Regions from separate parts of the Raoultibacter phocaeensis genome, predicted to be linked through region 1. Evidence: predicted binding sites of a transcription regulator. Region 1 holds the regulator's gene; each other region holds the start of a gene.
What was found. Region 1 encodes LexA, which represses DNA repair genes until DNA is damaged. Its sites were predicted from a motif close to CNAACANNTGTTNG; they were not measured.
Positions count from the first base shown of each region.

Region 2: a site for LexA is predicted at 2,527-2,540, ahead of ruvC (crossover junction endodeoxyribonuclease RuvC). Genes of this name have one in related genera too.
Region 3: a site for LexA is predicted at 4,367-4,380, ahead of uvrB (excinuclease ABC subunit UvrB). Genes of this name have one in related genera too.

Region 1 covers NZ_CABDUX010000002.1:992,160-1,000,243, reverse strand. The annotation lists gene FJE54_RS12040 (ATP-binding cassette domain-containing protein) at 1-1,021, opposite strand, end outside; gene FJE54_RS12035 (hypothetical protein) at 1,334-1,636, opposite strand; gene lexA (transcriptional repressor LexA) at 1,752-2,396, shown strand; gene hflX (GTPase HflX) at 2,519-3,811, opposite strand; gene FJE54_RS12020 (InlB B-repeat-containing protein) at 4,008-7,862, opposite strand.
Region 2 covers NZ_CABDUX010000002.1:1,696,855-1,704,938, reverse strand. The annotation lists gene FJE54_RS15180 (putative bifunctional diguanylate cyclase/phosphodiesterase) at 1-687, shown strand, start outside; gene FJE54_RS15175 (HAD family hydrolase) at 819-1,556, shown strand; gene FJE54_RS15170 (YebC/PmpR family DNA-binding transcriptional regulator) at 1,621-2,421, shown strand; gene ruvC (crossover junction endodeoxyribonuclease RuvC) at 2,619-3,110, shown strand; gene ruvA (Holliday junction branch migration protein RuvA) at 3,107-3,688, shown strand; gene ruvB (Holliday junction branch migration DNA helicase RuvB) at 3,743-4,813, shown strand; gene FJE54_RS15150 (hypothetical protein) at 4,843-5,256, shown strand; gene FJE54_RS15145 (cold-shock protein) at 5,517-5,720, shown strand; gene FJE54_RS15140 (sensor domain-containing diguanylate cyclase) at 6,033-8,078, shown strand.
Region 3 covers NZ_CABDUX010000001.1:141,947-150,030, forward strand. The annotation lists gene FJE54_RS00610 (MFS transporter) at 103-1,335, shown strand; gene FJE54_RS00615 (CBS domain-containing protein) at 1,350-2,081, shown strand; gene uvrB (excinuclease ABC subunit UvrB) at 2,078-4,228, opposite strand; gene coaE (dephospho-CoA kinase) at 4,466-5,065, opposite strand; gene mnmA (tRNA 2-thiouridine(34) synthase MnmA) at 5,218-6,315, opposite strand; gene FJE54_RS00635 (hypothetical protein) at 6,668-7,690, shown strand; gene FJE54_RS00640 (TetR/AcrR family transcriptional regulator) at 7,807-8,084, shown strand, end outside.

The DNA.
Region 1 (8,084 bases):
GAAGGCCAATCCGATCGGTCGGACCCACGTATACTTCGGGATGGCGAAGGCAGCGTCCATCGCCCAAGGAGATGCTGCCTTTGTCGAGATGCGCTACCGTGCGTCGTCTTGAAGGCTCGGCGTTGATGGAAAGGGGCTTGTCGTATACCTTCTTGACCTGCGCTTTATCAAGGCGGTTTCGAGCTGCTTCGAGTTTCTTATCCATTTGGGCAGAGAGCAGGCCGGTTTTTCCATCCTGTCCCGAGACAACTGCCAATCGGAGCTTTGCGCGTCCGTCGTTATCGTGCTTGTCCAGGTTCTTGCCCGATCGCCGCGCCGCGCTTCTGCTTGCCACGGCTTTTCTTCGCGCGGATTCGGCCTGGGCTTTCGAAAGCTGCTCGCGTGCATGTTTTCGCTCGGCTTGCGCGGTTCGCAGCCTAATGTCCACGCTCGCCTTCGCTTCGGTGTAGGTGCCGGGCACCAATACGGCATGCCCGGCGTCGAGAAACAAGCACTGCCCGACGAGCGCATCGAGCAGAATCCGGTCATGGGAAACAAGCAGGCCGATGCCCTTGTACGAGGCGAGTGCCTTGAGAAGGACATCTCTCGTTCGGGCGTCGAGGTGGTTGGTCGGCTCGTCTACCGCGAGCACCGTCGGTTCGAGCGAAAGCGCACAAGCGATCTGGACGCGCTTCCGCTCGCCATGGGAAAGCGTGTCGTAGCGCCAGAGCCATTCGTCTTCGAGCTCGAGCATCGAGCGCAGGCGAACGGCATACGGGGTATAATCGACTGCGAAGTCGAACAGGTTCTCGGGTACATGCTCGGTCGATTGAGCGCAGTATACACCCGCCGGTGCAGGCCTGATGGCCCCTGCTGAGGGCTGCTCGATTCCACACAACAGCTTCAGCAGCGTGCTCTTTCCGGACCCGTTATTGCCGACGATGCCGGTCCAGCCTTCGCTGAACGTTGCCGTCACGGTTTCGAGGGCATAAGTTGGCGAATCTTCGTAAGCGTAGCTCACATCGGTTAGGTGCAGATACATGGCGACCTCCATTGAAATCAGAGGCGCAACGAATGGGTTTATGCAAAGGAAGCTGAGGAACGATGCTAGAAAACGATTGCACACCCGGTTGCGACAAAGGAATACGGCTTGTTGCATGGGTGCCCGAAGGCAATCGTTATTTGCGCATGTCTTTTCTCCTCGTATACGGTAAGAACGCCCGGTGGCGTTTCAACGAAGGAAGTGTAGCATATTCCTGTTCTCCGTGCAAAAAGAATGCGCCCCGGTTTCCCAGGGCGCTCACGCAGCTTCTCGCAGAACGCAGCATCTGCGGAAGACCGGATAGGCGAACGTTCAGACGCCGAAGAAGATGGTTGCGAAAGCAGCTACGGCAAGAGCGAGACCCGCGGAGACCGATTGCCACGGCGCTATGCGCCCGAAGGCTTTCCCTTGCACGGTTCCCGTACGAACCTCGGTAGCGAACTCGGAGTCGTGCAGCTTCTGGCTGAAGCGATGCACCTGGGTTGCAGCATGCGAGCCGTGCGATGCTTCGCGCATCGGAAACTCGATAATCGCCGCACGATCATGCATTCCGGAGACATCGGCCTTCAAAGCGGACGTTCCCACCACGGAGTAGCGCGCCTCGAAATTATTCATAAAACTGCCTCCTTGCTCTTGCATAGAACCTTTGTTCGTGTATACTATATGGCGAACAAAGGTTCATGTCAAGTTATTTCTCAAACATTTGTTCGAATTTTTGAAAGGAAGCCTTATGGCAGAAAAAGTCACGAAACGTCAGCAAGCGGTCCTCGACTGCATCGAGAGCTGCATCCGCGAGAAGGGGTACGGCCCCACCGTGCGCGAAGTATGCCAGAGCCTTGGCCTTTCCTCCCCCTCCACGGTCCACGTGCATCTCAAGGCACTTGAGGACAAGGGGCTCATCAAGCGTGATCCTCTCAAATCCCGTTCAATTGCCCTCACCTACCAGCTCGAAGATCACGAGTTTCCCGGCTCGGCCGAAGTGTCGCAGCCGAATTTCGGCAACCTCGTCAACCTTCCCCTTGTGGGCGACGTCGCAGCAGGTGTTCCCATTCTCGCGGAAGAGAACATCACCGATACCATCACGCTTCCTACCGATATCGTGGGCGATGCGGCTGCGTTCCTGCTTTCGGTTCGCGGCGACTCCATGATCGAAGCGGGTATCAACAGCGGTGATTACGTAGTGGTTAAAGAACAGCCTACCGCCAACAACGGTGACATCGTCGTAGCCATCATGGACGATGGCGCAACGGTAAAGCGCTTTTACAAGGAGTCCGACCACATCCGTCTGCAGCCCGAAAACTCTTCGATGGATCCCATCATCACAACCGATTGCTCTATCGCGGGCAAGGTAGTAGCTGTTTTCAGGCGCCTTTAAAACGACTACGGTACCGTTTAGCGTTTCACGAGGGAGCCGGTACGCCCCGACCGCTTATCGAACCGCGCTGCGGATCGTTTGCGGTCGGGGCGTTTTCGTATGACGGCCGATCGGGTCGAGCCTTACTCGGTTACAAGAAACTCGCTGAACATCGATGTGTAGGCGGGGGCTATCAGCATGTCTATACGCGTACCATCCTCGTCATGTTCTTCGCGTACGATCGAAGCGCGCTCATGCGCAATCGATACGAGGTCGCCCCGCCCGTACGGCACAAGCACCCTCAGCAGCTCGTCGCGGGCCGAAGCGATCGAGCTTACGCGTTGCACCAACTCGTCGATGCCGTCTCCCGTCAGCGCCGACACGGCTACGGCGTCGGGGTGGCGCTTTGCAAGCGCATCTCGCTCGTCGCAATCCAGCAAATCGATCTTATTGAACACTTCGACGCGCCTGATATCCTGCGCCCCGATTTGCCCGAGCACCTCTTCGACCGAGCGGATCTGGGCCTCTCTCTCGGGTGAAGAGGCGTCGATCACATGAAGGACGAGATCTGCTCCCGTAATCTCGTCGAGCGTCGATTTGAAAGCTTCCACAAGCGTATGGGGAAGTTTCTGAATAAAGCCGACCGTGTCGGTGAGCGTAATTTCCCGTCCCTCGGGAAGCACGAATTTCCTCGTCGTCGAATCGAGCGTCGCAAACAGCTTGTCGTAGCTGAGGACGTCGGCATCGGTGAGCGTGTTGAGCAGACTCGATTTGCCTGCGTTGGTGTATCCGGCAAGCGATACTTTGAACATACCGCTTTTGTAGCGGCTCTCCCGCTGAAGCGCTCGCACATCGGCGAGTTGCTTGAGTTCGCGTTTGATGGAGGTTATGCGCTTGCGCACCATCCTGCGGTCGACTTCGAGCTGGCTTTCGCCCTCGCCGAACCTCGAGCCGACACCGCCGCCCATGCGGTTCGAAGCGAGATGCGCCCACATGCCGCGTAACCGAGGGAGCAGATACTGGTTTTGCGCGAGCCTTACCTGCAGACGCCCTTCCTTCGTGGTTGCGTGGAGCGCGAATATATCGAGGATGAGCGCCGTGCGGTCGATGACTTTCACATCGCGCGGTACGATTTTTTCGAGATTCGATTGCTGAGACGGTGTGAGTTCGTCGTCGAATATGACAACATCGGCGCTGTGGGCACGGCACATGTCGGCGACTTCTTCCGCCTTGCCCGAACCGATAAACGTGCGGGGGTTCGGGGCGTCGAGCTTCTGCGAAGTGGAGGCAACCACGTCTGCACCGGCAGTGTTCGCCAGTCTGCCGAGTTCGGCAAGGCTTTCGGAGACGGGCCATGTCGTATCGCCGCGGTCTATGCCGACGAGCACAGCGCGCTCGCGTACTTCTTCAATGGTGAAATGCTTGGATTGGGTCATGGCAGTATGGCCTTTCAAAAGGTTCGGATGGGTGTATGCGAGTAAGAGCTTTTACCGCAACCTTATTGTGGCCATGTACGTGCTCCATCCTTTCCCGAATAAACAATAGTCTTAGATACTAGCACGCCTGCCGCCCATCGGGCAACAGGCGTGTTTTCATTCCGTTACGAAAGCCAATGCATCAGAGCGTTTCACCCTATGCTTTCGGATTGCGCCGCATCTTGCGCACGGACAAGGCGGCTGCGATCGCCGTCAAAATCCCCATAGCCGCAAGCAACGCTATGCCGACAACCGCCTCATCGCCCATTTTGGCCAATGCGGACGCATGTTTTCCCTGGTTCAGCGAAGTGTTGGAGGAACCGGGGTCGCCGGATGTCCCCGGATCAACGGGCTCGCCAGGGTCAACAGGACCGGGCGGATCGGGAAGCTTCGACCAGATCGCGTACAGCACCACGTCGGCGTCTTCCATGGTGATCGGCGAAGCGACCGCAACGTTTCCGTCAGGCTCCAAAGCCCAGCCTTCGAACGTATAGCCTTCTCGCGCGAGGGTGTGATCGGTTTTCACTTCCGCCTGTTCGCCTGGCAGGTACTTGCGGTTGTCCACAGGCACCGCACCGCCCGTCGCTCCGTTTCCGTCGTAGAGCACCATGGCGGCGTTGCGGTAGCTGATATCGAAGTTGTTGTATCCGTATTCGAAGGGGTTTACAGAGCGGCTCGCCGGAGCCGAGGCATAATAGCTATCGGGACGTTCGGAGAAGCTGTGCGTATGTATTTTCTCGTCATGCAGCGCAATGTCTTCAGCGTTACCGAGCAGCACCGATTCGAGCTCGCGCGAAGCCGTATTCCCTGAAAATACGGTGGTTTCTCCGATTTGGCCCTCGGTATCGACGACCAGGTTGGCAAGGTTTTCGTACGGCGTCCATATGCCGCCGCCCGAAGAACCTGCGGTATTTCCCGTAAAACTCGAGGTCGAAACGAACATCTCGGTGGCGTTCTGATGATCGCCCATGGTTCCGAGCCTTACCGCGCCGCCGTCTTGGCCCGCTGTATTGCCGCCGAAGAGGACCTGTTGCACGTATCCTGTCTGCCAGCCGTCTGCAACAAAGAGCGCACCTCCGTCGCGGGCGGCGGTATTGCCGGTAAACTCGATGGGGTCAGAGCCCGACCCGCCGTTATACAGCGAGAGGTTGCTCAGGTTTGGACCAAGGTACACGGCACCGCCCGATCCGGCAAGAGCAGCATTTGCATCGAACTGCACGCTCGTTGCCGCGAGCGACGACCAGAAGTCCCCGTTTCCGCTGGCTTCGACAGCGTACACCGCTCCCCCCGATTCTCCGGCTTCGTTTCCGGTAAACGTGGATTCGGACAGGCTCATGTCGAGCGTTGTATCCTGATCTTCGCGAGTATCATCGGCGTATACGTACAAAGCACCTCCGTCCTCGTACGAAACGTTATCCTGCGCATTCGTCCTATCGATATGGTTTTCCACGTGGGAGCCCCTCAGAAAAGCGCCGCCACCCGATCCGGTGCGCGCAACATTGCCGGAAAGGCTCTTGCGGCGCGAATCGCCCGTCTCGGGATCCCAGCCGCCGCTCATGGTCAGAATAGTGTACGCGGCTTCCATGAAGATGCCGCCGCCGCTTTCTTCGGCTGTATTGTTTTCGATGTCAAGCCCCTCGACCTGCGCATACGACTGCTGTCCCGAAACGGCGTACGCCCCCCCGCCTCTCCCGTAAGCGTGGTTGCCCGTAAGCGAATTGGCCTGCTGGTTGCCGGATTCGTTGAACCCGAAAGTCGCGTACCCCTCGCTTGAGGCGACGTAGATGCCTCCCCCGTCACCTCGCGAGCCATCCGTTCCTGCAGTGTTGTCGTTGACGGTCGTTCCGTGTCCGTGGAACGATACCGATTCGTCGGACGCAAGGTAGACACCTCCGCCGGATGCGTGAGCCGTGTTGCCCGAGATACTCATCTTCGATCCGTTTCCCCCCGAACCCGCCTGTACGTTGGCGCTTTCAGCAGCGTCACCGTATATTCCGCCGCCGCTGCCTTGGGCCGTATTGCCGTCCACGATGGCTCCGGTCATCTGCAGGGTGATCATCTTGTAAGCGTCGCCTGTAAGGTTCTTCGAATAAAGGCCTCCACCGTTGCCGCCCGATACGTTGCGAGAAACCGACGTGGCTGCCACGAGTTCGCCGTATCCGTCGTGTACGGCCTCGAAAATGAGGTGGTTCGCAAACGTATTCATTGCGATGCCGCCGCCATCGCCCTCGGCGCGGTTTTCGTCAACCGATGTGGCGTTGAACACCGCGGTAACCAGCGTTGCCTGCTCGAATGAGATGCCTCCCCCGCTCGCGTCGCTCGTATTGTCTTCGATCGTCGCATAGAAGCTGTACAGGCTGATTTCCTGCGAAGCATCTAATGAAATTCCACCTCCGTTGCCATGCGAATGGTTGGAAAGAACGCGCGGCGTAAGCGCAGGGATCGCAGGGGCGTACGATTCGCCAAGCGTGAGTACGGCGGCTTCCCCGTCAAGGCATATACCGCCGCCCCTACCTTCTTCGGCAGTGTTGTCGCTCACCGAGCCCGTCACCATTTCAAGTCGTACCGTGCTCGGCTCGCCCATGCCTCCGATGTACATACCGCCGCCTGAAGCCTGAGCCGTGTTGTTCCGTAGTTCGCTTTCGCGGGAGCCTGTATCGGAATCGTCGATGCGCACGAGCGTCTCCCAGGCACTGCCGTAGATTCCCCCGCCGTTGCCCTGTCCGTTTGTAGCTGTGGCCTTGTTTTCGAGCATGCTTGTATGTGCAAGGGAGAGCGCGGCCTCTACGGACGGATTGTCGGAAACGAGCGCACCCGCCCCGCCGTTTCCGTGAGCCGTGTTGCCACTGAGCGTCGATGACGAAAGGTCGAGATCGCGTTCCGTATACACCGCGCCGCCCTCCTTGCTTGCCGTGTTGCCGCTCAAGAGCGAATCGAGCACTTCGAGAGCAGGCTGCCCGGTTCCCACCGCGTACAGCGAGCCGCCGTCGAGTGCGGCATTGTTTGCCAATACCGAGGCTTCGAGGTGAATTCCTGCTTCGGAATCGAGGAAGATCGCTCCGCCCCGATTGGCCGCCGTGTTCGAAGCAAACGTCGCATTGCTCACATGCAACACGGTATCCGTTGCGTACAAGGCGGCTCCGTCGGTCGAGGCGCACGACCTCACCGTGAGGTCGAAGCTGCCGACGCTCGGCGCAGTGACGCCCTCGGGGGCCGTGTTGAGGTAAAACGCAGCCGTTCCCTGCGCGAACTCGATGCCTCCGCCTGTGCCGTTTCCGTCGAGTACGATGTTTTTGAAGAATATCGCTTTCTCATCTCCCTGCTGCTCGACCTGCATATGGCGCGCGCCGGAAAAGGCGGTCAAGACAACAGGAGCATCGGCAACGATGCTCAGATAGTCCACGGAAAGCTCCGGGACGGCGATCGGTCCTGCGAGTTCGAAAGAGGACGCTATCTTGATCGGACGATTCGGTTTCGTGCCCTCGGCGATATCGTTGAGGGCGCTCTGGAGGCTTGCCTGGTCGGTGACTTCGTATGCGTCTTCGTCCTCCAGAAGCGCAAGCTCGCTCGCCTCGTCTTCCAAAGGCGAGGCTGAAGATACTTCCTCCTGGTCGCTCGAGGCTTCCTCCTGGTCGCTCGAGGATTCCTCCTGGTCGCTCGAGGATTCCTTCTCTCCGCTTGAGGCTTGCTTCTCACCGAGCTCGTGAAGGTCGGAAGCGCCTTCGGATGCGGTTGGGTTTTCAGAACCGGCCTGTTCGGATTCGTCGCGCACATTCGATTCTTCCCGCTGCGCAAAAGCGCTGCCCTGTACATCATCCGCCGCTACGGCAGCGCTCTCATCCGCTGATAGAACGGCCGAGGACGCCCTTTCGAACGCCGTCGATTCGGGCAGTGCGCCCTTTTGCGCATTCGCCGGCTCGGCGAGCGCGCCTGAGGGGACGGCGATCATCGCCGCCAAAACAACCGAGAGGAACACGCACGCCGCCCCTCGCCTCTTCTTCAAGCTTTCCATATACGTCCCTTCGATTCAAGAGCACCAGCGCGCTGCGCTTCTACCACGCCGACACGCTTGCCTTTCAACTCGTATCGTTTATCGCGTTATGTAACTAAGTAATCACTTCCATAACGATTATTGCATACCTTGATACCGTATTAAAGGGTAATTTGATACTTATGGAGATACAATTAAGAACAGGTGTGCTTGCGCCTCTATCGACATGCGTTGCCAGCCCGT
Region 2 (8,084 bases), 700 kb from region 1:
GTGATCGGTGCCGAAGCGCTCGTGCGGTGGGATTCTCCCGAGCGCGGGCTGATTCCGCCCGACGAGTTCATCCCGTTCTTCGAGCGCAACGGCTTCATCATCAAACTCGACCTCAACGTGTTCGAGCAGGTATGCAAACGATTGCGCATGTGGATGGATTCGGGTCGCGAGACGCTTCCTATTTCGGTCAACCTATCGCCCGTCCATTTGCGGCGCAGGGATTTCCTCAAGGCGTTCGAGGAAGTGCGGGAGCGCTACGACATTCCAGCGCACCTGCTCGAGTTCGAATTGACCGAGCGCGTTGCGTTTGAGAGCATCGAGCAGTTGCGCAGCGTGGTCGACGATATCCACGATTGCGGATTCCGCTGCTCCATGGACGATTTCGGCAGCGGCTATTCGTCGCTGAATGTTCTCAAGGAGATTCCCGTCGACGTGCTGAAGATCGATCGACAGTTCTTCATCGGCAACGACGAGCGGGGATGCGCTGTGGTCGAGTCGGTGGTCGAGCTTGCGAAGAAGCTCGATATGGGAACCGTTGCCGAGGGCGTTGAAACCATTCCGCAAGTCGAGTTCCTTCGCAGCGTCGAATGCGATGCGGTACAAGGATACGTGTTCTCGACACCGGTACCCGTCGATAAGTTCGAGGACATGGTGTTCGGCGACGGCACGGCACCGCGATCGCTGTAGCGCAAGGCCGACTGGTTCTGCGGAATTGATATTGCACAAGTTTTACCCGCTTCTTATCGCCGCTTGATTCCTCCTTGGTACGGTGGACCCGTATAACGGAGGAAGCGACGAAACGAAAGTTGAGGTTGTGCATGCAGGTTTCAGGAGTCATATTCGATTGCGACGGAACGCTGCTCGATACGATGGGGGCATGGAGGCGTGCGGAGCGTACGCTTGCGGCTCGGGCGGGGGCTTCGCTCGATGCGCGCGACGTGGACATTCTCACTACGCTGACCGTGCCCGAGGCGGGTGCGTTCTTTAACGAGAAGTACGGAGTCGGAACGTGCGCCGAAGAGGTTGCCGACATGATCCAGGATCTGGTCGTCGGCCACTATGCGCTTTCGGTCGAAGCCCGTTTGGGGGCGCTTGAGTTCGTCCGTGCGCTCGCTTCGCTCGGGATCAAGATGGGAGTGGCGTCGTCAAGCCCGAATCACCTGCTTGAGATCGGTCTCGGACATGCGGGGCTGCGCGAATTCTTCTCGATTGTCGCCTCGACCGACGACGTGGGCGCCTCGAAGCGCGAGCCGGCGGTATACGACTATGCTCGGGCCTTTCTGGGAACGCCGAAGGAAGAAACATGGGTGTTCGAGGATGCCGCGTACGCGTTGCGCACGCTTCGCGGAGCAGGTTATCGTACGATCGGCATCCATGACCGCGACGATTCGGGTACGTTCGACGAGCTTGCCGAGCTGTCCGATTTCGCGATTCGCGGCTACGCCGATCTCGACATCGTGGAGTTTGTCGCGGGGCGCTACGCAAGACGAGAAGTTGCCGCCTGTTCGCCCTGTGCCGCCGCACGTCCTATTATGGAGAGCGTTCGCACTCTCTGAAGCGCAGGGAGCTGGTGTGATACAATAACGCGCTGGAATTGCATCAGAGAGTTAGGGAAACCATATGTCAGGGCATTCAAAATGGGCAACCACGAAGCACCGCAAAGCCGCGCAGGACGCTAAGCGCTCGGCTCTGTTCTCCAAACTGTCCCGTAACATCACGGTGGCAGCCAAGGAGGGTGGCGACCCGAACCCCGACAACAACGCGTCGCTCGCGGCCGCCATCGAAAAGGCGAAGGGCTACTCGCTTCCTAAAGACAAGATCAAAACCGCCATCGACAAGGCGTTCGGCAGCGGCAAAGATGCGGCCAACTACGAGACGGTCATCTACGAAGGCTACGGGCCTGCGGGCGTCGCCGTCTACCTCGAGGCGCTCACCGATAACCGCAATCGCACCGCCGCCGACGTGCGCAGCGCGTTCTCTCATGCGAACGGCAGCTTGGGCACGTCCGGTTCGGTCGCGTTCCAGTTCGAGCGCAAAGGCCAGATCATGATCCCGAAAGAGATCGAGGGCGATAAAAAAGAGGGCATGAAGGCGAACGGCGCCGCTGGCGACGAAGAGGAATTCATGCTTGCTGTGGCCGATGCCGGTGGCGACGATTACGAAGATGCCGACGAGGAGTGGATCGTCTACACCGCGCCCACCGAGCTTATGGCGGTGAAGAAGGCGCTTGAGGAGTCGGGCCTTGAGACGAAGGGTGCCGAGCTTATCATGGAGGCTACGACCCCCACCGAGGTGAGCATTTCCGACGCGAAGAAGGTCATGCGCCTCATTGATAAGTTCGAAGAGCTTGAAGACATTCAGAATGTGTATCACTCGATGGACGTAACCGACGAAATCGCCGCAGCGCTCGATAGCGAGTAGACTGACCCTTTTGTTTGTAAGCGGGCGCATCTTCGGGTGCGCCCGTTTTTGTTTTGCATATTCTCGTTCCTTTATCTTTCGTGCAGGATTCGTTGTGGTATCATGCGAACAAGTGTTTGTTGTCGCATATACGTTCGAGCCGGCTTGTTGTAAGCGGGGTTCGAACGGCATCGCAAACCGATAGGCGAAAGGGTTTCATGGCATCGGTTGAACGCATCGTCCTCGGAATCGATCCGGGGCTTGCTAATACGGGGTGGGGCGTTGTGGCCCAACGGGGCCCGAGGCTGACGTGCCTTGCGTACGGCTGCGTTTCCACGTCGAAGGATACCGAGCTTTGCCAGCGCCTCAAGAAAATCCACGATCAGATGGGAGCTGTGATCGCACGGTTCGAGCCCGAGTGCGTCGGCATCGAAACGGTGTGGTTCGGCGAAAACGTCACGGCGGGTATCGGCACGAGCCAGGCGCGCGGAGCCGCGCTTGTGGCCTGTGCGACGGGGAATCTGCCGGTCGGCGAATTTACACCGCGCCAGATCAAGCTTGCTGTGGTCGGTACCGGTACGGCTGAGAAAGAGCAGGTGCAGTACATGGTCAAGCAGCTGCTTTCGCTCGAGGCCGTTCCCCATCCCGACCACGCAGCCGATGCGCTCGCCGCAGCCATCTGCTATACCACGCATAAAGGAGCACTATGATAGCGTTTCTCAACGGCATACTGGCAGGCAAAACGCAGGATACGGCGTTTATCGACGTCGGGGGTGTGGGCTACGCGGTCGGCATGGCTGCGGGAAGCCTTGCGAAACTTCCCGCGACGGGAGAACGCGTGCTTGTGCATACGCATCTGAACGTGCGGGAAGATGCGGTGTCGCTGTACGGGTTTCTTTCCCAGGAAGAAAAGGGACTGTTCCTGCGGCTGAACAGCGTTTCGGGCATCGGGCCCAAAGTGGCGCTCTCGGCGTTGTCGGTGTTCTCGCCCCAACAGCTTGTCGCGGCCATCACCTCGCAGGATGTTGCGCTCGTATCGAAAATACCCGGCGTCGGAAAGAAAACGGCATCCCGCATCATTCTCGAACTCAAAGGATCGCTCGATGCCGATCTGCTCGGCGAGCCCACGGCCGTGGCCGCAACGGGCGGTCCCGTGCAGGGCGTGCAGGATGCGCTTTTGTCCATGGGATTCACATCTGCCGAGATCGAACTAGCACTCAAGGGCGCTCCCGACCAAGCCGACGAGGCCATGCTGCTACAATACGCTTTGAAGCGTATGGGCGAATAGGCTATGCGCCCGCATCGCGGCAATCGGTTGCCCAGCGTACGAAATTAGGCGGTTATGGAAAACGGCAGCATCGAAATAGAAGGCATGGTGTTCTCGGCGGCGGAAGCCGACGGTGCGCTCAGCGCATCGCGCGCGGTCACTCCCGATCTTACGGAGGACGATCTTGCGCTCGATCGGAGCCTGCGTCCCAAGCTTTTGGCCGATTACGCCGGTCAGGAAAAGGTCAAGGATTCCCTTTCCGTTCTGATCGAGGCCGCGAAAGCGCGAGGCGAAGTGGTCGACCATATTCTGTTTTCGGGTCCGCCGGGCCTCGGCAAGACCACGCTTGCCACGGTGGTCGCCAACGAGCTGAACGCCAACATCAGAACGACGAGCGGCCCCGCAATCGAGCGTACGGGCGATCTTGCCGCGATACTCACGAACCTCGAAGAGGGCGATGTGCTGTTCATCGACGAGATCCACCGGTTGAACCGCATGGTCGAAGAGGTGCTGTATCCGGCGCTTGAGGATTACGTGCTCGACATCGTGGTGGGCAAGGGTCCGGCTGCCCGTTCGATCCGCCTCGACCTTCCGAGGTTCACGCTCGTCGGCGCTACTACGCGTACGGGGCTTCTTACCGGACCTTTGCGCGACCGCTTCGGCATGCTCTTCCGCTTGGACTACTACACGCCCGACGAGCTGTGCACCATCGTGCAGCGATCCGCCTCGATTCTCGACATCGGTATCGAGCGCGACGGTGCACTCGAAATCGCTCGGCGCAGCAGGGGAACGCCGCGTCTGGCGAACCGCCTGCTCAAACGCGTGCGCGATTGGGCGCAGGTGCGCGGCGACGGTACGATCGACGAAGACGTTGCAGCGCAGGCCCTGAGCTTCTTCGAGGTCGATTCGCTCGGGCTCGACATCATGGACAATCGCATCCTGGAGCTTCTGGCCGTTCGCTTCGGGGGGCGGCCCGTGGGCTTAACCACGCTCGCGTCGGCCCTATCCGAAGATCCCGAAACGCTCGAAGACGTCTACGAGCCTTACCTGCTGCAACAGGGCCTCATGATCCGTACGCCGCGCGGCAGGCAGGCGACCGAAAGAACATACGACCATCTGGGTATTCCGGCACCCGCTACAGGGTAATCCGGACCCATGCAAACCGAGAGGCAACCATGTTTCAACAAGATTATCTGATGCGCATATTCCTCCAGTTCGCCGAGGCGATCAGGCGCAGTATGGAAAAGGCCAACGGCAAGCTCGATCCCGCTTCAGCTGCCGAAATGCTCGAGACCGCGATTGGCGAGGCGACCGAACTCGATGGGGGCGTGCTCCTTTCGCTTGCGCCCGAATCCATTGCGAGCATCCTCTCGGTTTCGGGGACCGATCCGCGGGTGGTCGAATACATTGCCCGCAGCCTCCTGCTCGAATCGCGCTATCTCGAAGATGCCGGTGATACCGAGCGAGCTGCGCTACGAGCGAGCCAGGCCCGCGCCCTTGCCGATTCGTACGGCATCGATCTTACCGAGGAATCGATTTCGGCAGAGGAATTCGAGACGTTGTTCGAGGAAAGCAAAAAAGGGCTGTAGCGTTCTGCATGCTTCGGGTTTTCGCGCAGGCTTGCGCGCGGCGGAAAACGTGACCCGCTCGAGAACGGCGTTGCAGCGCTCGTTTAAGCTTCAAATGCTTTACGGGACGGTAAAAAAACGCGAAACACGATAAATCATGCACCCAACCGCTTCAGTTTAGTGTAAAGTGGAACAAAGCCCCAGCAATGGGGGCCAAGTGTTGCCGCCATGCAGCACGAAGAGTGACCTTCCCTGGGTAGGGGAAGAGGAAAGAGGAAACAATGGCGGAAGGTACTGTTAAGTGGTTCAACCCGGAAAAAGGCTATGGGTTCATCTCCCAGAACGATGGCGAAGATCTCTTCGTCCACTTCTCTGAGATCAAGATGGACGGGTTCAAGACCCTCGACGAAGGTGCTGCAGTGCAGTTCGACGTCACCACCGGCCAGAATGGCAAGCTCCAGGCGAGCAATGTGACGAAGGCTTAACTTTCGGGTTTGTCTTACATATGCCAGAATCGGCCCCGCAAAAGCGGGGTCGTTTTTTTTCGTCTCGATATCACACGCAGCAAACTTAGATGTGCGCTCGACTGGTTCGCAAGCCGCGTTAGACCTAACCCGCAAAACCCTGGGCAACCTACAACATCTGGGCACATCAGGAGTTTGTTGACGTTTTGGTGTACTGCCAGTCATATACTAATTTTTTATTTCGAATTCGAACCTTCGGCTCGAGGATGGCGCCCTCTTTAGCGAGTGCCGTCGTGGTCGAGGGCTTTGGCATCGAGGCATGAAAGGCAGTTCATGGGGAAAAGTACTCTGGCGCGTACGAATGTGCTCGTATGTCTTGTCGTAGCGACGGGCTTTCTCTTGGTGGCATTTCTCGGTTATCGCGCTAACTACAGCTCATCTGCCCAGGATATAGAAAACCTTTCGCTGCTCGTCTCTGAAGACATCTTCCATCAGCAGTCGGCGATATTCGCGAAACCTGTTATGGCGTCGCGCACGATGGCAGGCGATGTATTTCTCGCCGAATTGCTTGAGCGAGGGGTTGAGACGGGCGAGGATGGGGATTTCACCGAAGAAGTCGTCGGGTACCTCGAGGCATACCATAAGGCGTTCGGCTACGAGTCGGTCTTCCTCGTGTCCGCCGCAACGGCCCGTTACTACAGCTACGCGGGCTACGACCGCACGCTCGTCGAAGGCGATCCTGAAAACGGATGGTACTTCGAGGCGATTGAGAGTACGGAGGATTATCTGCTGGAAGTCGACAACGACCAGGTGACCAACGATGAAATTACCGTATTCGTCAATTGCCGGGTTCTTTCCGAGGAAGGCGATCTTCTGGGCATCGTGGGCGTAGGGGTGCGCACAAGCGAGCTCCAGGCGGTTCTCGCCGATTATGCCGAAACCTTCGATGCCGACGTCTACTTCGTGAGCGAAGACGGCACGATTCAGCTTTCGAGGGATCACGTCGGCTACGACGAGGCGAACCTGTTCGACGTGTACCCCTATGGCGACGATGTACGCGAGTGCGTGCTTTCGCTCGGCGAGGACGAGACGCCGAAGGGCTTCTGGATCGATTCGGCCGAGGGCGTCGCGGTCGACTCGTACATGGTGGTGCGCACGGTACCCGATCTTGACTGGAACCTTGTCGTGGAACGGGATACCGGCGAGCTGCTCGCCGGTCTACAGCAGCGCTTTTTCGAATCGATGCTCATCATCGTCGTAGTCATCGTTGCCATACTCGGTATCATCACGCAGACTATCAGGGCGTTCAATAGGCGAATCGTCGAAGTGACCCGCATGGCCGAAGCCGAGCGACGCACGGCTTTTGAACGCGCTACTGAAGATCTGTTCGAGCACATCTACGAACTCGACATCACGAACAACTGCTCGGCGAACGATGCTACAGAACGCTACTTCGAAAGCCTCGGCGCCCCGAAGGGCACACCGTTTGACAAGGCGCTCGAAATCGTCGCAGAAAAGCAGATTAAAGAAGAATTCCGTCAGGGCTACATCGATACGTTCAGGCCGTCTTCGGTTATGAAGGCGTTCTCTGAGGGACGCGAAATGCTCCAATACGAGTTCTTGATGGCCGATAAAGCGGGCGAGTACTACTGGATGCGCATCACAGCGCGCATCGTGAAGCTCGAAAGCGAGGGAACGGTCCACATGCTTTCGTATCGGCAGAACATCGACGCCGAAAAACGCCAGGAGCGCAAGATGATCGAGCGCGCCGAAACCGACGAGATGACGGGCTTTGCATCCAAGGGCGCAACGGCACGCTATATCGAAGCGCTGCTCTCCGAAAAGCTCGACCGACGTTTCGCACTCTTCATGATCGACATAGACGATTTCAAGCAGGCGAACGACGCGCACGGCCATCAGTTCGGCGATGAGGTTATCGTCGCCTTCTGCGACATCCTGCGCGAACAGTTCGGCAAGGGCGCTGTGCTCGGTCGCGTCGGGGGAGACGAATTTACAGCGTTCGTCGAGATACCCAAAGAAGCGTGGGCGAAAGCGAAGGCTAGCACCCTCATCAGGGCACTCGATGCGACGTGTGAAACCGAGGGGATCGCATGGAAAATGTCGGCCAGCGCGGGCGTGGCGGTGTATCCGGATGACGGAGGCGATTTCGCAACGCTGATCGGAAACGCCGATACGGCCTTGTACCATGCTAAAAAGCTCGGCAAGAACTGTTTCGTCGTATTCGGCGATCTGCGTGCCGAAGGAACCGTGCAAGGGGTTGATCGCCGCTGCGGAAATGCGGGTTACGGGGCTGATCGGGTCATGCGGGTTTCGAGCAGGGGCGAAAGCGCCATTTCCGATAAGGACGTTTCTGACTGAAAAAAG
Region 3 (8,084 bases), on a different contig from region 1:
GACGGGATCGGGCTGCGGTCACAGCCGCCGCAGTAGCGCAGGACCTGCAGCTGTCGAAACCCATGCGAATCTCCACAAAATGCGCTTACGATCAATGAGAACATTGTGAACGTCGCGCTCGTCGACATCATCGCTGCGTTCGGCATCGATTCGGGTCTCGCGCAATGGCTCGTCACCGGCTACATGATCGTTACGGCGATCATCGTCGCCTGCATGGCCTACCTCCAAAGGAGGTTTACGGTACGCGCGTTGTTCTTCACCGGTTCGGCGTTCCTCGTTATCGGATCAGCTGCCTGCCTCGTCGCACCGAGTTTTCCGCTGCTGCTTGTCTTCCGTCTCGTGCAAGCTGTCGGAACGGGCATCTTCATCCCCTTGATGATGGCGTGCGTGCTCGCCATCGCGCCGAAGCAGAAACTCGGCACCTATCTCTCCATCGGAAGCTGCTGCATCACGCTGGGACCAGCATTCGCACCGGTCGTTTCGGGCCTCATGGTCACGTATTTGGGATGGCGCTCGATCTTTCTTCTACCAACCGTTGTCATCGCGGCAACGGCAATCGTCGGCGTATTCACCGTGAAGGACATCCTCGACACCGAAAAAGCTGCGCTCGATGCGCCTTCGGTTGCGCTCGCCGCATTCGGCTTGACGGCGTTCGTGTTCGGCCTCTCATCGTTCACGTCGGATATCGTCATCGGGTTTGCGGGGCTGCTCGTCGGCGCAGGTGTGATCACGGCATTCGTTCTCAGGCAGCGTAGACTTGCGAATCCCCTGATCGACCTTTCGCCTTTGCTGAATCCCCGCTTCGCGCTCGCCTGTCCGCTCGTCATCGTTGCCATGATGACCACGTTTTCGATGAGCGTGCTTCTGCCCCTTTACTATCAGGGATCGCTTGCAGCCACCGCGCTTGCTTCGGGACTCTTCATACTCGTGCCGGTACTCGTCAATTCGGTTACCGCCATTGTCGGGGGGAGGGTTATGGACCGCAAGGGCCCGCGGCCGCTCATCCCGATCGGCTTTGCCGTTATCGTTGTCGGGCTTGCGGCTATCGCCGCGCTTTCGGTAAACATCGAATTGGCTCCCGTGCTCATCGGTTCAGTATTGGTATACGCAGGCGTCGGCCTCATCTTCTCCCCCTCGCAAACCGCTGGGCTGGTAAGCCTCGAACGCTCCCAAAACGGCAACGGAGTCACCATCATGAATCTGTTCATCCAGATTGCCGCCTGTATCGGACCAGCCTTATTCGTCGGCATTTTCTCAACGCGCGTCGGGGCGGAAGCGCAGGCTTCTCGACCGCCGTTCTGGCTGCCACCGTGTGCGCCGTCATCGGCTTTCTGATCTCGGTATATTACGTGCGGATCAAGGCTGAGCCGTTTGCAGAAGGATCCGCAGACGAACCTGAACGCACCTCGCCGCAGCCGATCCTCTCCCTTATCGGAAAGGCGGACGCCTACCGGATCGGCAGCACCGCAACCGTCCTCGAGGCGCTCGAGACGATCGTGAAAACCCAAACCGGCGGCGTTCCCGTCGTCGATGACCGCGGGCATGTGGTCGGCTTCGTTACCGACGGCGATATTATGCGCTATCTCACCGGCGGCGAGCGCAAGGCCATGGACCCGCTCTATGCCTACATGGCGATTGCCGAGCAGGGCGACCTCGCGAAGCGCGTACCCGCCCTCCTTGCAACGAACGTCATGGAGCTTGCAACGAAGAAAGTCGTCTGCATCGAGGCGGATGCACCCGTCGAAGACGTGTGCTTGACGCTCTCGAATCCGCGCATCAAAAAAGTGCCCGTCGTATCGAACGGAAAGCTTTCGGGCACGGTAAGCCGCTCCGACCTCGTGCGCTATTTCCTCAAGGAGTTCGCTTTACTGCCGAAGCCGGCTGCACCTGGCTCACAGAACCAGACGCCATGCGCCCTTGAGCCTCACGTGACGGACGAAGCTGCTTGCTCCGCTCCGTCCGCGCAGGCCAGCGCCTCCGCACAAGCACAAGGCCGCTCGGCAACGCAGGGGGCTCCTTGTGCCGCGCACTGCGCCCCGTCTGCGCAAACGGCTTCGTCCACGCAAAGCGACTCAGCCTAAGCCCGCTGGCTCGACCCGTAGGCGGCGTGTTTGCGGTTGCCGAACGCGCTGCCTTTGCGGGCGTCCTTCTTGAGCCGCTTGAGCACGTCATCCTCACTCGAGCCCTCCACCTGCGCGCGCAGCTTGACCACCTGGTCGCGCAGGCGGGCTGCTTCCTCGAAGTCCATGCTCTTAGAAGCAGAAGCCATATCGTCTTCCATCGAAGAAATGATGCGCAGCACCTCTTCGCGCGACAGCGCCGCAAGTTCGAGGTTCACCTGCTCGGCAGTGGTGTTGCCCACCTCGTCCTTCACGTAATTCATGATGTCGTTGATGGCCTTGCGGATGGTCTGCGGCTCGATGCCGTGTTCTTGGTTGTACTGCATCTGAATCTCGCGACGGCGTCTCGTCTCGTCGATGGCAAGGCGCATCGAATCGGTTACTTTGTCGGCGTACATGATGACCTGGCCCGAAACGTTACGGGCAGCGCGTCCGATCGTCTGGATGAGCGAGCGGTGGTTGCGCAAGAACCCTTCCTTGTCGGCATCGAGGATGGCGACAAGCGAGACCTCTGGCAGGTCAAGCCCCTCACGCAAAAGGTTGATGCCCACGAGCACGTCGAATTCGCCACGACGCAGGTCGCGCAAAATCTCGACGCGTTCGAGCGTTGCGATGTCGGAGTGCATATAGCGCGCCTTCACGCCCTGGTCGAGCAAGTGATCGGTCAGATCTTCCGCCATTTTCTTCGTGAGTGTCGTGATGAGCACGCGCTCCTCGCGCGATGCACGCTCCTTAGCCTCGTCGATGATGTCGTCGATCTGCGAAGCCGAGGTACGCACGATGATCTCAGGGTCGAGCAGACCCGTGGGACGGATGATCTGCTCAACCTGATCCTGCGATACCTTCTGCTCGTAATCTCCTGGGGTAGCCGACACGTAAATGAACTGCGGAACGCGCTCCTCGAACTCGTCGAAGCGGAGCGGGCGGTTGTCAAGGCAGCTCGGAAGCCTGAACCCGTGCTCGGCGAGCGTGATCTTGCGGCTGCGGTCGCCTTCGTGCATGCCGCGGATCTGCGGCACGGTCACGTGGCTCTCGTCGATGATGCAGAGGAAATCCTTCGGGAAGTAATCGATGAGCGTGTAGGGCGGCTCGCCCGGCTCACGCCCGTCCATGTGGCGCGAGTAGTTCTCGATGCCGGAGCAGAAGCCCATCGTCTCAAGCATTTCGAGGTCGTAGTTCACCCGCATCTCGAGGCGTTGGGCCTCAAGCAGCTTGCCTTCCGACTTGAACTGGGCAAGACGGTCACGCAGCTCTTCGCCGATGGTTTTGAGGGCCTTGTCCATCTTCGGCCGCGCCGTCACGTAGTGCGAGGCCGGCCACAAGGGAAGCGCTTCGAAATCGTTGAGCACCTCGCCCGTCACGTTGTCAACCTCGGCGATGCGCTCGATCTCATCGCCCCAGAACTCGATGCGGATCGGGTTGTCGGCGTAAGGCGGGAACACATCGAGGTTATCTCCCCGCACGCGAAACGTTCCGCGCTTGAGTTCGTAATCGTTGCGGTCGTACTGGATATCGATCAGCTCGTGGATGACCTTATCGCGGTCCATCTCCTTTTCCTTGTCGACGAACACCGCCATGCCCGCGTAATCCATCGGCGAGCCGATGCCGTAGATGCACGATACCGACGCCACGACGATGCAGTCGCGCCGCGAGAGCAGAGCCGAGGTTGCCGCATGGCGCAGCTTCTCGACTTCCTCGTTGATCGAAGCGTCCTTCTCGATAAACGTATCGCTTGAGGGAACATAGGCTTCGGGCTGGTAATAGTCGTAGTAGCTCACGAAGTACACAACCGAGTTGTCGGGGAAGAATTCCTTGAGCTCGGCTGCAAGCTGCGCGGCGAGCGTCTTGTTGGGGGCCATAACGAGCGTAGGCTTCTGCACGGCCTCGATGACCTTCGCCATCGTGAACGTCTTGCCCGAGCCCGTCACGCCCAGAAGCGTCTCGTAGCGCATACCCGACTCGACGTTTTGCGCGAGCCGCTCGATCGCCTGAGGCTGATCGCCCGCGGGTTCGAAGGGAGACACCACGCGAAACGGCGTCGAAGCCAGACGAACCTCCGACGTTTTGCCTTCCATTTCCATTCCCTCGATATTCGAAAGGTGAGCCATCGCTCCTCCTTTTCTGAAATAACCGAACGACTCGGCCGGCGCGCTGCGAGCTTATCCGAAGACGCACGACGCACATGCACCCGAGCGATCAGGTGAACATTCGCATAAGGGAATCATCGTAGCACAAGCCACGTCTAGTGAACAGATGTTCGTAAAAATAGTACCGAACCGTCAGCAGTTCTCTTCGAAAGCACCATCAATCGAAGCCGTCGGCATCATGGCAGCGCAAGTGAGCCGTTAGCAGGTTTTCTTGAACTCGTCCCACCATGAGCCAACCTGCTGTTTGAGGTCCTCGGGCGCGGCGTCGTTGTGGAATACCACATCGGCCACCTCGATACGATCGGCATCGGTGATCTGCTGAGCGATGCGGCGCTTCACGTCTTCCTCGTCCCAGCCGGCAGCTACCGCACGCTCGATGCGCACGTCGAGCGGCGCAAGCACGGCGATGATGCAGTCGGCTTTCGCGGCAAGCGAAATATCCCGGTTCTTGAAAGCCGAGTACTCGACGACAACCGCCTCGTGGCCCTCGCTCTCGAGCTCATCGATGCGATCGGAGAACGTTTCCTCGATACGGGGCATGGTGATGCTGTTGAGCAGGCTCGTATGCACATCGTCCACGAACGCTTTCGCAGCGAGCGCAGCACGGTTGACCTCGCCGTTTTCCTCGAGAATATCGTCGCCGAACGCTTCCACGAGATCGGTTTTCACATAGTCGCGCGTAAGCACCTCATGCCCCACCTCGTCGAGGTCGATGAACGGAAGGCCTTGCTCGACGAGCGCCTTGGTGGCCATTGACTTTCCGGCACCCATTCCGCCGATGATGAAAATCTTCTTCATATCGTATGACCTCCTTGCACGTCTCATCATTCCATCGCGCATCATATCACAGCGCGCAGAGCATCGAAAGAACAGTGCTGCTGCCGTCGCTTTCGCGTTGCTTCAGCCGACGGTACGGCGAAGCGCACGGAAGGAGGCGAGAGCGCTCGAGGCTACCGTGCCGAGGCGGAAAGAGCTGCGGTTCCGACCTCAACGATCATACCGCCTCCGAGCACAGTCTCGCCCAAGTAGAACACCGCATGCTGGCCCGGTGCCGTCGTCGGCTGCGGGCTGATAAGGCGGACCTCCACCGACCCGCCATCGCAGGAATGCACCGTGCAGGCAACCTTCGTGCTTCGATACCGAAGCTTCACCATGCAGTCGAGCGGTTCGGCCAACGCGTCGAACGCCTGCCAATTCGGGTTCGCCACCGTAACGAAATCGATGAGCGTCTCATCTTTGAAACCCACCACGAGTTCGTTGCGATCGAACCGCTTGCCGATGACGTAGTACGGCTCGGGGGCCGCGATGCCGATGCCTTTGCGCTGCCCGATGGTATAGCGAACCAAACCATCATGGCGACCGAGCACCGTGCCGTGCGCATCGACGATAGTCCCCGGTTCGTCGCAGACGCCCCGCTGCTCGAGAAACACTCTATGGTCACCTTCGATGAAACAGATATCCTGGCTTTCGGGCTTATCGGCAACCGGGAGGCCGAGATCCGCCGCCAACACCCGAACATCCGCTTTCGTCGCAGCGCCCAGGGGAAACACGAGGCGCTCGAGTTGCTCCTGCGTGAGCTGGGAGAGCATATAGCTCTGATCTTTCGATGCGTCGAGGGCGGCTTTGACGACGAAGCGCCCGCTTTCCTCGAGACGCGCGATGCGAGCGTAATGCCCGGTTGCCGCCTTCTCGCATCCAAGCTCGTCTGCCGCCGCCAAGAGCTGGGGAACCTTGCAGCGGGCGTTGCACGAAACACACGGGCTCGGCGTGAGGCCGCGTGCGTAGCCGTCCACGAACGGGCCGACTACCTCGCGCTCGAACGCCTCCGAGCACTTCCAAACCGCATGTTCGATGCCGAGCAGCTCGCACACGGCGGCTGCATCCCGCGCAGCCGCACGGGACTTCTCGTCATCGGTGAACAGGCATGTCACACCGACGACCTCGTAGCCCGCCCGCATAAGCACAGCCGCCGACACGGCGCTATCCACACCCCCGCTCATACCGAGCGCGATGCGCCGTGTTGCCGTATCGAATCCAACGTCTTTCATTCGCTTCCATCTTTCTCATTCGCCGCGTGCCCATGCGCTCAACGGAGCCGTATATGAGGGCAAGTATACCAGCGGACAGAAACCTCCCGTGCGAGAGGCGTCGCGTGCATGGGAGCTGCATACGAACGTGCCGGGATGGCACGCCTCACCGCACAAGAAATGATCCCGGGCAAAGCGCGGTTCGGGTAACGCAGCCAGCCGAAGCCGCTGGCAAGTGCGTCGTGCGCACACGAGAGTAGTACGCGCATGCCTCGGCAACTCGTCTCCGTCCTTATTTCGTAGTCTCTTGTATATTTAGTAACATCTGTCTATAATATAGCTACAGCACAGCCGACCGACTGCAGGAGGAACCATGGGAACCATCGTTTCGCTCGTCGATGCATGCCTAGCCCGCTCTACGAAACTGAGCTCGATCAAGCCCTTGCGCTTTTCGAATGAGCGGGGTTCGCGCTTCGACTACGCAGGAGTTTCCAACCTGGGAATGTACCTCCACATTCCCACACGCATTGCCGCGTGCGCGCCCGAGGGCAGCGATCGCGCAGGCGAATCCGATGCGAGCGATTGCCGCGCCGTTCTCGAGCACCTGCTTTCGGCTATCCACTCAGCAGGCTCGGCCGCGTGGAAAGATTCGCGCTCGGCCGCCCCGCGCGACCGCAAGACCATCACTACGCTGTTCATCAAAGGAAACACGGCCCTGCTCGACGCCCCTGCGCTTGAATCGATCGTATGCGCAGTGCGCGAACGATTCACCATCACGCACGGCATAGGCTTCGAACTCGCCTCGACAGAACTCGAGAGCGAAAAGCTCCGCATGCTGTACGAGGCGGGAATATCGCACCTCGCCGTAACGGTTGCATCCCGGCCTTGCGTCCAGAAGCCCGTAGACACACCCGATGCAGCCGCATGCGGCATGCTGAGCGTCCTCAAAGAAGCCCCCTTCGAAACCGTATCGCTTACCTTCGCCTTCGCGCAGCCCGGCCAGACTTCACACCAGCTCAAACACAGCATCGAAGCCGCGTTTGCGAGCGGAGCGAACCACATAGCCATCAAACCGTTCAACAGCCGCGAAGCCAAACGGCTTGAAGCGGGGCACCGCACGCAGCCGGTTCAGCTCGTGGAGTTCGGCTGTGCAACCACGACACTCGCCCAAGGAACGTTCGGGGTAAACGCGTACTCGATCACCGAATACGGCAAGCGGATCGGCGCAGGCAAGCCACCTGCAGCTGTTACCCTCAGAATCGTCGAGCGCGAACGCATGCTCAGATACGTTCTTTGGGCTGCACACGACGAAGCCCGCCTTCTTCTTGCCCAGGCGAAGCTGCTGCGCGGCATAGGGCGCTCGCAATCACGGAAGCAATCGCACAAGCTTCGCTGAAAGACCGGTGCGAAACCGATGCCGAAAACGCGCCGAGCATCTCTGCGCATGCGCTTATAATGGACGATACCGCGCGATTGAAGAAACCAATTGCACCGAGAACGGCAAGGAGCTCTATGTTCATCGAACCGAAAGACTCGCGGCAACGCTACACCAAGCAGTGCCTTTTCGATTCGTTTTTGCGCGCGCTCGAGCAGAAGCCGGTATCGGATATCACGGTAAGCGAGATCTGCGAAGAAGCGGGCATATCGCGCAAAACGTTCTACAAGTACTATTCCGATCAGTTCGCGCTGCTGCTCGCCATGCAAGACGACCTGTTCGCCGGGTTCGAACGCTACGTCGAAAAGCTTCCGCACAACGTGTTCGACATGGTGCCTGCGCTCATGGAGTTCGC